Regions from separate parts of the Dasania marina DSM 21967 genome, predicted to be linked through region 2. Evidence: predicted binding sites of a transcription regulator. Region 2 holds the regulator's gene; the other holds the start of a gene.
The links. The regulator FliA, encoded in region 2, starts transcription of late flagellar genes. The targets are predictions, from matches to a motif close to TAAAGTTATNNNNNNNNCGGCCGATANCC.
Positions count from the first base shown of each region.

Region 1: B067_RS0115135 (flagellin N-terminal helical domain-containing protein) is a predicted target of FliA. The motif match lies at 4,780-4,808, and genes of this name have one in related genera.

Region 1 is NZ_KB891586.1:492,377-499,941, reverse strand. It holds gene flgL (flagellar hook-associated protein FlgL) at 1-992, shown strand, start outside; gene B067_RS0115165 (hypothetical protein) at 987-1,301, opposite strand; gene B067_RS0115160 (hypothetical protein) at 1,312-1,530, opposite strand; gene B067_RS0115155 (hypothetical protein) at 1,643-1,957, opposite strand; gene fliD (flagellar filament capping protein FliD) at 1,963-3,339, opposite strand; gene B067_RS20650 (flagellar protein FlaG) at 3,438-3,851, opposite strand; gene B067_RS0115135 (flagellin N-terminal helical domain-containing protein) at 3,916-4,713, opposite strand; gene B067_RS0115130 (flagellin N-terminal helical domain-containing protein) at 5,049-5,846, opposite strand; gene fliS (flagellar export chaperone FliS) at 6,194-6,583, shown strand; gene pseB (UDP-N-acetylglucosamine 4,6-dehydratase (inverting)) at 6,776-7,565, shown strand, end outside.
Region 2 is NZ_KB891585.1:575,051-582,615, forward strand. It holds gene B067_RS0112275 (chemotaxis protein CheA) at 1-1,655, opposite strand, end outside; gene B067_RS0112280 (protein phosphatase CheZ) at 1,665-2,480, opposite strand; gene cheY (chemotaxis response regulator CheY) at 2,518-2,901, opposite strand; gene B067_RS0112290 (RNA polymerase sigma factor FliA) at 3,071-3,790, opposite strand; gene B067_RS0112295 (MinD/ParA family protein) at 3,831-4,655, opposite strand; gene flhF (flagellar biosynthesis GTPase FlhF) at 4,775-6,214, opposite strand; gene flhA (flagellar biosynthesis protein FlhA) at 6,265-7,565, opposite strand, start outside.

The DNA of each region.
Region 1 (7,565 bases), on a different contig from region 2:
AAAGTCGCTTAGAGATAGAAGAAGTGCGGCTATCTAGTGTTAATGATTTATTGGTAAGGGTGAAAGAGCTAACGTTACAAGCGGCTAATGGCACCAATGCCTTTCCGCAGCGTCAGGCACTCGCGGCCGAAATAAAAACGCGTATGGAAGAATTGGTTTCTATCGCCAACAGTCAGGATGCTAACGGAGAATATATTTTTTCTGGCTTTCAGGGGGGGACTATTCCCTTTGTGCAGGACTCTGCGGGTGAATATGTTTATCAGGGTGACGAAGGGCAGCGTCAAATCACTGTGGCTAATGGGACAAAAGTACCTATTAGCGATAGTGGCTACCGTATTTTTGAAAATATAAATTCGTCCCAGAATACCTTCTTTACGGATACTAATAGCGCTGCTGCGGTAGTGTCATCTCAGCGGGTCGTTAATCAAACTACTTATGATGCAAGTTATCCGTTAGATTATGAAATCACCTTTACCGGGCCTGCAACGTTTGATGTTAATGATGAAAATGGTGTGCCTCTATTAGTGGGGCAGGCGTATACGTCAGGGGCGCCCATAACATTCAATGGCGTAGAGATTACTATTTCAGGCACTCCGGCTGCAGGTGATGATTTTTATATAGAATCTTCAGGTAAGCAAAGCATGATTGCCACCTTGGCTAAGCTGGCTGAGGGGTTAAATACTTTAACGGATTCTACCGCCGATAAAATAGCGCTGGATCAGTTGGTTAGCGATTCATTAATAAATATTAAAAACTCTGAAGATAGTGTTGCGCAAGTGTTGGCGGAGGTTGGCGCACGCTTAAATACCGTTGAAAGTGTGCGTAACTTGCATGAAGGTATAGGGATTTTGAATGAGGGGTTATTGTCCGAAATAAGAGATCTAGATTATGCGGAAGCTATTAGTCGCTTGAGTCAAGAAACGTTTGTTCTAGAGGCGGCGCAGAAAACTTTTAGTCGAGTTAACTCTTTATCGTTATTTAATTTTTTATAGTGATGAGTGTATAAGTGTTAAGCTTTTTTTTACGGCATATTTCCTTAATTTTTCTATATCATTGTCTGTTTTAAGGTGGTCGTTTAATAAAGATCGGTAAAAATATGATGTTGCAGGGCTGACGGGGTGAGTCTGGAAGTGTTTGTTGATAATCTCGTTTCTTGATCGGTATATTTTTAGTGTTTCCTTCCACTCTTGTTTTTGTGCTGAATCGAGCAGCAGGGCTTCTATCTTTTTTATATCCTTCCAGCTGTCGTGTATGTCGCTGCTAACTGAGGCGTTTTTGCTACTGCTGGCTGATAGTGACATTAAGATAACTCTATCTTGAGTGGCGATCTGAAACAACAATACTTATGTACTTTTGTTTTTCAGAGTAGATGAAGTTCAGATTTCTTTGTATGTTTTGTATATGCCTGTTCAAAGAAAATATTTCGTCTTTTTTATCTATTTTTGCATTAAGGGCAGCGCTATCTATCAACACATTTCTGTTTGATAACTGTGTTGTTTTTGAGCTTTGCTTTGGGGGATTGCTGTTCATGGGGTCTACTCTCTCTAGATGGTAGCGTTGCTATCTAGATATCAATACGTTGGCTAAATAATATATCGGCCGTTAGGGTATTTTCTTTAATGGAGTAGGTGGTGAATCGTGTTTAAACACTATCGATGTCGTGGTAAGTTTTTGTGGCGGCACGGCTTTTTTTGATTTTTTTAAGTTGCTCTATCAGAGAGGTTTTTATTGCCGTGCTGGCATCAATCAAACTCTGATTGTTGTTTTCAAATCGTTCTATTTCTATTTTTAGTTGATTGTCAGCTGTCTGACTTAGTTCGTCTATATGAAGGCTTTGCATGGTTGCAAGGCGCTTGTCGGCTGTTTTTTGTGCTTTTTCTGAATCACCTTCAGCTAAGGCTTTAAAAATATTGTCGCCCAGTTTGTTAATGGTTTGTAGTTTTTTGAGTGTATTCATATTACTTATGATGAGGATCTAGTGAAGCCCGGTAGGTTGGCTAGTTGCTGGGTTAAAAAGCTCCCTGTAGAGTTCAAAGAGGCAACCAAACCATCCATTGCGATAAACTGAGCGGTTAGACGCGCTTCAAGTTTGCCTATGCGGTATTCCAACTTATCCCTAGACTCGCCAATTAGCGATAGGCGAGTATTTAGCGAATCGCGTTTGGTATCAAGCAAGCCTGCAAACTTGGTATATTCTTCTAGTACGGTATCTAATCTAGCAGTTATGCCATCTGTGGCGGTGAATACAGTAGAGACCGAAGCAAAATTTGCATTTAAAGCCGTTTTTAAATCATCCTGGTCCAGTTCTAATAAGCCGACATTATTTGTGGTAATACCTATGGCCGATAAAGAATTATAGCTGGATGTTGATGAGGCTACGCTATTGGAAACTATGCTGGTAATTTGTGATTTTATGCTGCGGATGGTGGAGTCACTAAAGAGTGGCCCAGGGTTACCGTCGTTATAAGAGCTTACCGTATTAAATGTGCTTTGTAGTTTGTTATAGGCATCAACAAAACCCTGTACATTTTCAACAATACCCGTTTGATCTGGGGTCGTAGATATGGTGGTGGTGCCAACGGCTTTGGCGGTAATTTCTATGCCGCTAATAGCCCCTGAAATAGTATTGGATGCACTGGTAAATTGATTGCTGGGGTCATCTATTTGGATAACAGCGTCATCAGCGGCTTTAATTTGGGTTAAATTGGCTGAGTCTAAGGCGCTAAGACTGGGGTCGGCGGTAAGCGTTAGCGCATTACTGGTGCCGGTGTCGTTGGCGGTGATTTGTAATTTACTTAGGGTGCCACCGACGCCGTCGTCTATATTGATAATTGTGGCGGTAACGCCAAAGTTATCTGCAGCATTATTTATCGCGTCGCGCACTTGGTTTAACGTGTTATCTCCGCCACCAGCAAAGCTTAGTGCAAAGCTGTCACCGTCGGCATTGGCGAGAGTTAGATTGCCTGTGCCTACTTCGGTGGTGTCTGAGTCGGCAAAACCGGCAGTGCTGAGCTTGTGTGCTGCGGCCAGTTTGATGACGGTAATATCAAAACTGCCTGCTTTGGCAAAGCTATTAGAGGTAAAGCTTGCTGTATTTTCGTTGCTAGAGTTATTGGCGTAAATAACAAAATCATCGGGATCAGTAAGTTTAGCCAGGCTGTCTTGGAAAGTGGCGATGTCACTTTTTAAAGTGCCTACCGCGGATATTTGGCTATTTAGCTCACTTTCTCTTGCGTCTAATAATGATTCTGGGCCTAGTTTTTCTGCTTCGACAAGTTGTGAAACCAAGCTGAGTATATCTATACCTGAACCGACACCTGAGGCGCTGATAGAAGCCATGGACTAACCTCACAAGAGTAATAAAACGTTAAGCTGGGATATTAAGCGAAATAGATCATGGTAGCGATTTTACCCGCTTAATATGCCAGTGACTACGACTAAGCTTTGATGTCGTCAAATAAAAGGCTATTGACTTCTTTGAGACGATGATAAATGTTGAGCATTTCCTCGGAGGGGATTTGCCTAATAGTTTCATCGGTAGATTGATCAATAACTTTAATGATAAATCCACCACGATCTTCATCAATACTGAAGTTTAGGCCTTTTTGAATCTGCTCTACGGCTAAATTCATTTTTTTAAGAACTTCTTCAACTTGAGCTTTGTCTTGGGGGTTGATAACCCCATTAACCGCTCTGTACTCTTCATTTTTTGCTACAGAAGAGCTGTTAGCGTTTGCAACGGCAACAGAGCCCTCTTTTACCACGTTGGGTGGTGAAGAAGGCTCCGAGGAAGTACTTACTTGAATGCTGCCTGAGAGCCTGTCTGACAAATTAGATATACTGGTTGTCATAATGCTGCTCACCTTATTTTTATCGGGTCCGGTGTTATCCTACACCAGACCAGAAGGTTTTACCCTATTGTAGTAGCGACAATACGCCCTGGGGTATAGCGTTAGCCTGAGACAGCACTGAGGTACCAGCTTGTTGCAGGATTTGCGCGCGTGTCAAGTTAGCTGTTTCTACGGCAAAGTCGGCATCACGTATACGTGAGCGAGCTGCTGAAGCGTTTTCTATAATACTACGACCATTAGAGATAGTAGATTCTAGACGGTTTTGTATCGCACCTAAGTTACCACGCTTGGTATCTATGGCGGTAATTGCCGTAGTTAATGTACCAAGTGCCGCACTGGCGCCAGCTGCTGTAGCGATGGTGCCGCCATTGGCAGTTACGGTGCCTATGGTAAAGCTAATGGTTTCGCCTGCTTTATCACCTACCTGTAAGGCAGTTGCTGTAGCGGTGAATACATCGGTGTTACCAAAGCGTGTTTGCCCAGCTATACGAGTGACTTCGCTGTTAAGCGCAGTGTACTCAGCATTTAGAGCGGTTCTTTCGCTGGTGCTGTTGGTGCCGTTAGCAGATTGTACCGCTAGCTCACGCATGCGCTGGTAAATATTACCTACTTCGTCTAACGCGCCCTCAGCTATCTGCGCAAACGATATACCATCACTGGCATTACGTGTAGCAACAGTCATACCGCGGATTTGTGAGGTTAATTGGTTTGAGATTTGCAGGCCTGCCGCATCATCTTTTGCGCTGTTAATACGCAATCCAGAAGATAGACGCTGCAACGAGGTTGCTAAGCTGTTACCACTTTTGTTCAGGTTACGTTGCGCGTTAAGAGACGCAAGGTTGGTTGATACGACTTGTGCCATGATGGTCACTCCTAATATGCTTGTCTTTTATCACCCGAAGGTGAAACTTTCTCTCTCGTACGCATATCTTATCGGCCGTATTGAGGCTTGCTTTAGACTTTATTTGGGTTTTTCTTGCTGGAGGGTGAATAAAAGCTTTTAACTTATTGTTTTTTATCGTTTTTATTTTTTCAAGAAAGAGAGGGAGTTGCGCTTTTCGGAAGCTTTATCTGCATCTATAAAGAGAGGCTATATAGAAGGCTATAAAGGGAGGTAAAAAGATAAAAGCCGAGCTGGCGTGATTGCCAGCTCGGCTTTATAGGTATGCGTTGTCAACTCTCTACGTGACTACGCCACTATTGTAGTAGTGAAAGCACCCCTTGAGGTATCTGATTGGCCTGGGTGAGCATTGCGGTTCCTGCCTGTTGCAGTATCTGTGCTCGAGTTAAGTTGGCGGTTTCAACAGCAAAGTCGGCATCACGAATACGTGAGCGTGCAGCGGAGGCATTTTCTATAATGCTTCTGCTGTTTGCAATCGTCGATTCTAGGCGGTTTTGAATGGCGCCTAAGGTGCCTCGCTTAGCATCTATACCTGTTATGGAGGTTGTTAATGTGCCTAAGGCTGCGCTGGCGCCAGCGGCAGTAGCTATGGCGCCACCGTTGGCGGTGACAGTGCCTATAGTAAAGCTAATAGTCTCGCCTGCTTTGTCACCCACTTGTAGTGCTGTAGCTGTGCCAGTAAATACAGTGGTGTTGCCAAAGCGGGTTTGGGCGGCGATGCGAGTGACTTCTGCATTGAGTGAAGTATATTCGGAGTTTAATGCGGTTCTTTCGCTGGTGCTGTTGGTGCCGTTGGCAGATTGCACTGCAAGTTCACGCATGCGCTGGTAAATGTTACCAATTTCGTCTAATGCGCCTTCAGCGATTTGTGCATACGAGATGCCGTCGCTAGCGTTGCGCGCCGCTACAGTAGTGCCGCGGATTTGCGATGTTAGCTGGTTGGAAATTTGTAAACCTGCGGCATCGTCTTTAGCGCTGTTAATACGGAGGCCAGAAGACAAGCGCTGCAGTGATGTTGCTAGGCTGCTGCCGCTTTTTGAAAGATTACGCTGCGCATTAATCGATGCGAGGTTTGTTGCTACGACCTGTGACATGACGGTCACTCCTAAAATAAATTTACTTTATGTCCTCAGGCTACTCTAAGGCTTGAGGTGTGTTTCCGGCTCGAAATAGTTAACGGCAGGAGTGAAAATGGCTTTAGGTAAATTGTGTGAAAAAATAGTTTTAAAGCAATTTAATCAATTAAGCTATTGATTTATATATAGTTATTTTTTAATTAAAAACTATATTTTTCTATCTTTACCGTTATTTTGAAAAAAATAATGTGTGCGGTAATAATTTTTTTCGTTTTTAGTTAATGAATATAAAGTAATAGCCGCTATAGTTAGTGGGGATGAATTAGTCCTTTTGTTTTACGTGAATTATTTAGGATGTTTTGCACATGTCTTTACAAAAAGCGCTTAATCAATATCAGCAGATTAATGCACATGAGGCAATAAGTGGGGCCTCACCTCATCGCCTAATTCAAATGTTGATGGAAGGTGTTGTAGAACGTATAGCTGTCGCCAAGGGTGCCATGCAGCGTGGCGATATTGCCCAGAAAGGCTTATCTATAGGTAAGGCTATTTCTATAGTGGGTGGCTTGAGTGATAGCTTAAATTTAGAGGTAGATAGTGACATTCCTGCTAACTTAGATAGCCTCTATGGTTATGTGGTGGAATGCCTAATGACTGCCAATGCGAAAAATGATGAAGCTAAGCTAGATGAGGCGCTGGCTATAATTAAGACGATTAAATCTGGTTGGGATGAAATAGCTGCAGAAGCGGTTTAGCGTCAGTATCTTTACCCCCGTTATATGCGTGGGTGCTTTATCTGCTGGGTAGTTGATCGCTTTTTTATGTTTTGCTGCTTAATTACCCAGTCAATTTTTCTCGAATTTCCCTCTATATAAATACCGCTGGCACAGTTTCTGCATTGCTGATATAAATGATGCCAAATAATTGGCGTGATATTACTATTGGGGATGGCGGTGTTTAATAAAAAGATTATCTTAATCACGGGAGGTACAGGGTCATTTGGCAAAAAGTGTGTCGAGACTTTGCTATCCCGTTACCAGCCCCGAAAAGTCATAATATTCTCCCGCGATGAACTAAAGCAGTTTGACATGCAGCAGGTGTTTAATGCGCCTTGCATGCGTTATTTTATCGGCGATGTGAGGGATAAGAGTCGCTTAATGCAGGCTTGTAATGGCGTCGACTATATTATTCATGCGGCGGCACTCAAACAGGTGCCTGCTGCTGAATATAACCCCATGGAATGCATTAAAACCAACATCAATGGTGCTGAAAATGTGATTGATGCGGCTATTGCTAATAAAGTGCAAAAAGTCATTGCGCTATCTACGGACAAAGCGGCCAACCCAGTAAACCTCTACGGCGCCACTAAATTGTGCTCTGATAAGTTATTCGTGGCTGCCAACAATATGGTCGGTGCCGACTGCCCGCGGTTTTCGGTAGTGCGTTATGGAAATGTCGTGGGTTCTAGAGGTTCGGTAGTACCTTTTTTTAAAGGCTTGCTGAAGGGGGGTGAGCAAACCCTACCGATTACAGATGCTAATATGACACGCTTTTGGATCACTCTGCAGCAAGGTGTTGATTTTGTGTTCAAGAGCTTTGAGCGCATGTACGGCGGTGAGATTTTTGTACCTAAAATCCCCTCGGTTAAAATTACGGATGTTGCCGAAGCCGTGGCGCCATCGCTACAGCATGAAATCGTAGGAGTGAGACCAGGTGAAAAAATGCATGAAAAAATGG
Region 2 (7,565 bases):
GTAGAAAAGCCCGGCATAAAAATAATATCGAAACACTCTGAGTCCGATAAACGGGCAGCACTATCTTCGTCAAACAAGCCCTTTTCTACCGCTTTTTGACGCAACATATTGGGATCCATGCCCGCGCCATCATCGGTAATCGATAACAGGATTTGATCGCCTTCTTGCTCAGCGGCCAATATCACTTTGCCCATACGCGGCTTGCCTTTAGCCTCTCTATCGTCTGGCATTTCTATGCCGTGATCCACTGAGTTTCTTACCAAGTGAACCAAGGGATCGGCCAAGGCCTCCACTAAGTTTTTATCTAAGTCGGTCTCTTCACCTTGTAGCTCTAAAGTAATTTCTTTCTTCAGGTTGCGCGCCAAATCCCTAACCACACGAGGGAAACGGCCAAACACCTTTTTAATAGGCTGCATGCGGGTTTTCATTACCGCAGATTGTAAATCGGCCGTTACCACATCCAGATTGGAGACGGCCTTGGCCATGACTTCATCGCCGCTACTGGCACCCAAGCGCACTAAGCGGTTGCGCACCAACACCAGCTCGCCCACCATATTCATGATGTCATCTAAGCGCTGGGTATCAACCCGCACGGTGGTTTCAGCTTGCGAAGCCTCTTTATTGCCTGCCGCGCGTTTCGGCGCAGCTGGCACCTTGGCTTGACTATCATCGGCAGCTTTGGCGGTCGGCGTCGCTGTAGCGGATTGGGGTTTAGTGGCCGGTGTAGGTGTAGGTGCTGCTGGCGCTTTAGTTTCAGCTGCTGCTACGCCGGTAGGCCCCTGACCTTGGCCGTGCAGTTGATCTAGCAGGGCTTCAAATTCGTTATCATTAATTTCTTCACTGCTAGCTGCTGGCGCAGAGGCCGCTTTTGCTTCAGAAAAAGCCTGCGCTTTTTCGCTGCCCGGAGCACCGCCGCCATGCAGCTGGTTTAGCAGAGCTTCGAATTCATCGTCAGATATTTCATCGCTACTTGTTGATGACGCCGCAGGCTCTGGGGCCGCGCTGGGCTCAAGGGCTCCACCGTGCTGCCCTTTGCCATGTATCTGATCCAGTAAGGATTCAAATTCATCGTCGGTAATTTCATCGCTACCGCTACTGGCGGGAACTGCTGGTTCGGCTTGAGCGGGCGCTGACTCAGCAGCCGGCTCGGCGATAGCATCTAGAAACTGCTCAAACTCGGCATCGGTAATATCACCTTCGGCAGCCGCTGGCTCCAAACTAGGAGCTGATGCAGCTTCCGGGGCATCGGCTGCAGCCTCAGACACATCACGTCCTTCGACTAATGCGGTTAGGTTGGCCAATAATTGTGGGTCGGCGGGTGTCAACTCGGCGCCATTTTGCACTTCGTCAAACATGACCGTAACCACGTCTAAGACCTGTAACACTACGTCCATTAATTCGGGCGTGACCGAGCGCTGACCCGTGCGCAAGATATCAAATAAATTCTCGGTAATATGACAGCAATCAACCAATGCGTTGAGCTGTAAAAATCCTGCGCCGCCTTTTACCGTGTGAAAGCCACGAAAAATAGCATTCAGCAAGTCACGATCATCAGGGCTTTGCTCTAGGTCAACCAGCTGCTCAGATAATAATTCAATTATCTCGCCGGCTTCGACCAAAAAGTCCTGCAATATTTCGTCGTCTTCACCGAACATCCAATACTCCTAAAAGCCTAGGCTTGATAGCAGGTCATCAACATCATCTTGCCCCGACACCACATCATCACGCGTATCTGCATGAATTTGTGGCCCTTCGGCACCAGAGTCTAAGCCTTGTTTTTTTTTGTTGGGCTTAGCGGCAGGGTCTTTAACTATGCCGGTTAACTCTTCGATTTGACCTGCTACACGCATTAATTCAACTAAGCGATCTTCAACATCTTGTACCAGCGCTATCACCTTGGTGATGACCTGGCCGGTTAAATCTTGAAAATCCTGCGCCAATAAAATTTCATTGAACTTTTGGCCGAGTAAGGCATTGCCATCGATAGACTGCACTAAAAAGCCGTCTATACGTTCGGACAATAACTTAAACTCATCCACATCCATTTCGCGGCGCAATAAGCGCCCCCAGTCGGCTTGCAGCTGTTTGGCCGCTACACCTTGGGCTGTGGCGATGGGTATGCCTTCTTCAACCATGTCCATGGTCTTATCGGCAGAAGTTTGAGTAAGATTAATAACATAATCTAAACGATCTTTGGCGTTGGCCATTTGCGACTCATTATTCGCCGCATCACCGCCCGCTTTGCCGGGGTCAAGGTCAAAGTTGACTATCGCATCGTGTAAACCACGGGTTAGTTTACCCACCTCTTTGTAGAGGGTGTTATCACGCAACTCATTGAGATCTTGGATGACGTTATTGGCAGCAACATAATCGCGCTCTTCCAAGCTACTCATGAGAATGCCGGCTCGCTCTTTCAGCGACTCCCATACATCATCACTAGTGCCGGCCTTAGCCTGAGCAGAGTTATTGTTATCGTCCATGTAAAGCTATGCCTATCCCGAAGGGATCTGAGGGTGACTAACCGACGCGTTCAAAAATCTTTTCGATTTTTTCTTTTAGCACCGCTGCGGTAAAAGGCTTCACAACATAACCATTCACGCCGGCCTGTGCGGCCTCGACGATTTGGTCACGCTTAGCCTCTGCTGTCACCATCAAAATAGGCATGTCTTTTAAACGTGCATCTGCACGCACGGCCTTGAGTAGTTCTATACCGGTCATGCCAGGCATGTTCCAGTCAGTAACTAAAAAGTCAAAACTGCCATTTTGTAACATGGGCAAGGCTGTCTGACCATCATCAGCTTCTGATGTATTGGTAAAGCCCAGATCACGCAACAAGTTTTTAATGATACGCCTCATTGTTGAAAAATCGTCAACAACCAGAATCTTCATATCTTTATTCAAAGCCACCTCCAAACATATCATTACCCGCTTTGCGTTCGGTAAAATTATAATGTATCCAGTCTAGCCCCTGATTAGGGCGTAGCCAGTTTTTCTAACAAAAACAACGAATTAATCCTATTAAACCACAATACGTCAAGCTATGTATTAGCAACTGCCGTGGTTTGTTGCCTTAATAGGTATCTCGCTGCCAAGCCGACATACGGGTACGTAAACGCATCGCAGCCTGGCTGTGTATTTGGCTGACTCTGGACTCACTAACGCCCAGCACCAAACCAATTTCTTTGAGATTAAGTTCTTCATCGTAATACAATGACAGCACCATACGCTCACGCTCAGGTAACTGCGCTATACATGCCGCTAGACTTTCCCTTAGCGCTTGGCTTTCTATGCCATCTAGTGGATTTTCTGCATCACTAGGCAACTGCTCCTCGGGTTTGTCGTCACCGCTAACCAGCTCATCATAACTAAATAATTTGCTGGATGCAGAGTCTCTTGTAATTTTATAGTAATTTTCTAGGGGAATATTAAGCTCGTCGGCTACTTCTTGATCACTGGCATCTCTACCTGTGCGGTTTTCAACCGCTCGCATACCCTCGGATACCATCCTGGCATTACGATGCACTGAGCGCGGCGCCCAATCACCACGTCTAACATCATCTATCATTGAGCCACGTATACGTATGCCGGCGTAGGTTTCAAAGCTAGCACCTTTAGTGGTGTCGTAATTACGCGAGGCTTCCAGCAGGCCGACTAAACCCGCCTGAATTAAATCGTCTACCTGCACACTGGCGGGCATGCGGGCGAGCATATGGTGGGCAATACGTTTCACCAGCGGCGCGTGTCTCTCTACCACTTCATCTTGCGAAATACTTTCAACGTCGCTATACATCGATAATCTACTCGCTACAACCATTGGTTATTTCTCACCGCTACGATTCTGCCGAACCGTGTACTAGGCGCTCTACAAAAAACTCTAGGTGGCCGCGAGGGGTTGATGGCAAGGGCCATAAATCCACTTTTTCGGCCAACTGTTTAAACGCTATACCGGCTTTACTGCGAGGGGCAATATCCACTACCGCCCGCTGCCTTTGTACCGCTTTACGCACGGTTTCATCAAAGGGAATCTGACCTACATATTGCAGCGATACATCTAAAAAGCGTTCGGCCACGTGGGTAAGCTTATTAAATAAATTACGGCCCTCTTGGGCGGTGCGCGTCATATTGGCAACCACTCTAAAACGATCCACGCCATACTCACGATTTAGTAATTTAATCAGTGCGTAGGCATCGGTAATGGATGAAGGCTCGTCACAAACCACTACCAGTATTTCTTGTGAGGCGCGTACGAAGCTCACTACCGAATCAGAAATGCCGGCGGCGGTATCTATCACTAACACATCTATTTGGTGGCTAATTTCACTAAAGGCATGAATTAAGCCGGCATGTTCCATAGTGCCCAACATGGTCATTTTTTGGGTGCCGGAAGAAGCGGGAATAATACGTATACCACCCGGGCCAGTGAGCATTATATCGATTAAGGAACACTCCCCCGCCAACACATCTTCTAAGTTGCGCTTGGGGGTTAAACCCAATAGCACATCGATGTTGGCCAAACCCAAATCAGCATCCAATAGCGCAACGCGGCGCCCCATATTCGCCAAACTGACACTGAGGTTTATAGAGACATTGGATTTACCCACCCCGCCTTTACCCCCGGTTACTGCAATCACTTGTACTGGATGCGAACTACTCATGCTAGCGCTGACTCCTCGCTGCTATTATTTGAATGGCAATATTGCTTGGCATTCTACACTAACTATTCTGAATACCTAGCGATACACCGGGTATCACTAGGCTATTACGCTTATTCGGTTTAACTGATTAAGGCCTGTAACTCGACACTCATATCATCATCATCAACCTGCTGGTCTTTGGCCAACGCTATAGCCTCCCTAACAATAGTAGTCGACTCGGCAATGGCAATATCCTCGGGGATATTTTGGCCGTGGGTGCTATAGGCTACCGGTAGATTTTTTTCTACCGCCAAGCTAATACACTCCCCTAAGCTGGCGGTTTCATCCAGCTTGGTCAATATGCAGGCGGTTAAATTATCGGTTTTGTAATGATGATAAGCCGCTCGCAATACCTGCGGCTGACTGGTGGTAGGCAGCACCAGTATGGTTTTAACTTTAGCAGCCAATTCATTAATCGCCTGCGCCTGCTTAATTAAGCGTTGATCTTGATGGGTAAGCCCGGCGGTATCCACCAACACCCACTGCTTATGACGCAAGCCGTGCAGCACTCTGTCCAAGGGGTTATTTTTATCCACCACTTTTACCGGCACATTTAAAATGCGGCCCAGCGTGCGCAGCTGTTCATGGGCGGCAATACGGAAAGTGTCGGTAGTCACTAGGGCTAGGCTGTCAGCGCCATGTGCCATCACATGCCTGGCCGCTAACTTGCCTATCGTGGTGGTTTTACCGGCGCCGGTAGGCCCGACAAACACAAACACGCCCTGCTGGTTAATTAAATCTTCACCTACCACCGGTAATTGGTGGCTTAAGCGCCGCATTAATTGCATCCACACCGGTTTCTGGGCACTTAAAGCTGTAGGCCCTTCTAGTGACTGCCCATCTAGCAATTGATTAGCCACCTTAGCGGCTAGACCCATGCGCTTTAAACGTCGCCATAGGCCAGCCTTTTCAGGCTCGCTACTCGCAAACTGGCCCCAGGCCATAGAGGAGAGTTGCTGCTCTAATAACTGACGCATGGATTGTAGCTCTGAGCGCATTTGCAATACTTGCGGATCTTCGGTGTTGGCTGGCTGCTGCGACTTCGTGTACTCCTGCACCGCTGCCGCAACGGCCTCTTGTATGGCCTGTTTGTTTTGTTCAGCCTGCTGCGTTTGGCTGGCTGCAGAGATGGCTGTAGGGCTGTCTGCATTAGCAGCAGGGCTTAACTCTGGCGTAAAGCCCTGCTGCTGCATGGCTTCAACAAATTGATGCTGCTCATTCTTACCCAGTGTTGCTGCCAGTGCCGACGCCCGTTGGCGCGCCTGGTTTTGCATTCTGTCCACTTCTCTTTCTAGCTTGCTGGTCTGCTTTTTCTGTACTTTTTTGGTGGCTGCATGTGGCTGCATATCGGAGGGGTAAACACCGTTATCTTCAATTTCAGGCCGGTCTATGGCCGTCATTAATTCAACGCCTTCGGCGACCCGCTTATTCGACAGAATAACCGCATCGGGGCCCACTTCTTCCCTGACCATTTTTAAGGCCTGGCTCATGCTGGGAGCTACGAATCGTTTTAATTGCATCACGGTACCTACTTATTTAGTCAGCTTGCTGCTTATCAACCTATCGTGCCTCACCCTATGGTGCTTTCAATAGTGACCTGCTTGTCATCAGGTATCTCTGCGTAAGACAACACCTGCATATCGGCGGCGCTATAGCGTATAAACTTCGCCATCACCGCTCGCAGTGGTGCAGAAACCAGTAACACCGATGGCTTACCTGCCATTTCTTGTTGCTGCGCTGATTCCTGAAGAGCCTGTTGCAAGCGCTCCGCCAGCCCCGGCTCTAAAACAATGTCATCGCCGTTACCGGCTTGCTGGGACTGCTGTAAAGACTTAAGCAATAACTGTTCCATTGCTGGATCTAATGCAATAACAGGCAATAAACCGTCCCTACCGTAGATGGCCTGTACGATCACGCGGCGCAACGCCACCCTAGCCGAGGCGGTTAAGGCGGCAGAATCTTGACTCTGGCTACCGCTGGCCGCCAAGGCTTCGGCGATAGTGCGCAGGTCGCGGATGGGCACCTGTTCAGCTAGCAAGTTTTTCAGCACGGTAAGCAGCATATTCAAGGGCACTACACTGGGCAGTTCCTCAGCTAACTTAGGAGAGTTCTTGGCCAGCTTATCCAGCATCTGCTGCACTTCATCGTGGCCCAGTAACTCATGGGTGTGCTTTTGTAATAATTGGTTGATATGGGTGGCCACCACGGTGCTGGCATCCACCACCGTGTAGCCTAGCGTTTGCGCCTGATCTTTAGAGGCCGGGTCTATCCACACCGCCTCTAAGCCAAAAGCTGGATCGGTGGTGGGTACGCCATCTAGTTTGCCGAATACCTGGCCAGGATTAATAGCCAAGTCTCTATCGGGATAAATCTCGGCTTCACCGGCGGTAACCCCCAACAAAGTTATGCGGTAGGCATTGGGCAACAGCTCTAAATTATCCCGTATATGCACCGAGGGGATTAAGAAACCCACCTCTTGCGAGAGCTTTTTACGTATGCCTTTAATACGATTAAGTAACTCGCCGCCCTGGGATTTATCCACCAGCGGTATCAGCCTATAGCCCACTTCTAGGCCTATGGCATCGACGGGATGGACGTCATCCCAACCCAGTTCGGGTAGCTCTGCGGCCTGCTTGGCGGCCACCTCTTGCTGCTCTAACTGACCGCGTTCGACTTGCTGTGCTTGCTCTATTTTTTCGTCGCCATTTTTATTAATATACCAAGCCATACCTCCCGCCATTGCCGCCAAGGTTAAAAAGGCAAAGTGCGGCATACCGGGAATTAAACCCATAAACGCCAGAATCACCGCCGCCACACTTAAGGCCTTGGGGGATTCGAACATTTGGCTCATCACCTGCTCGCCCATATCCT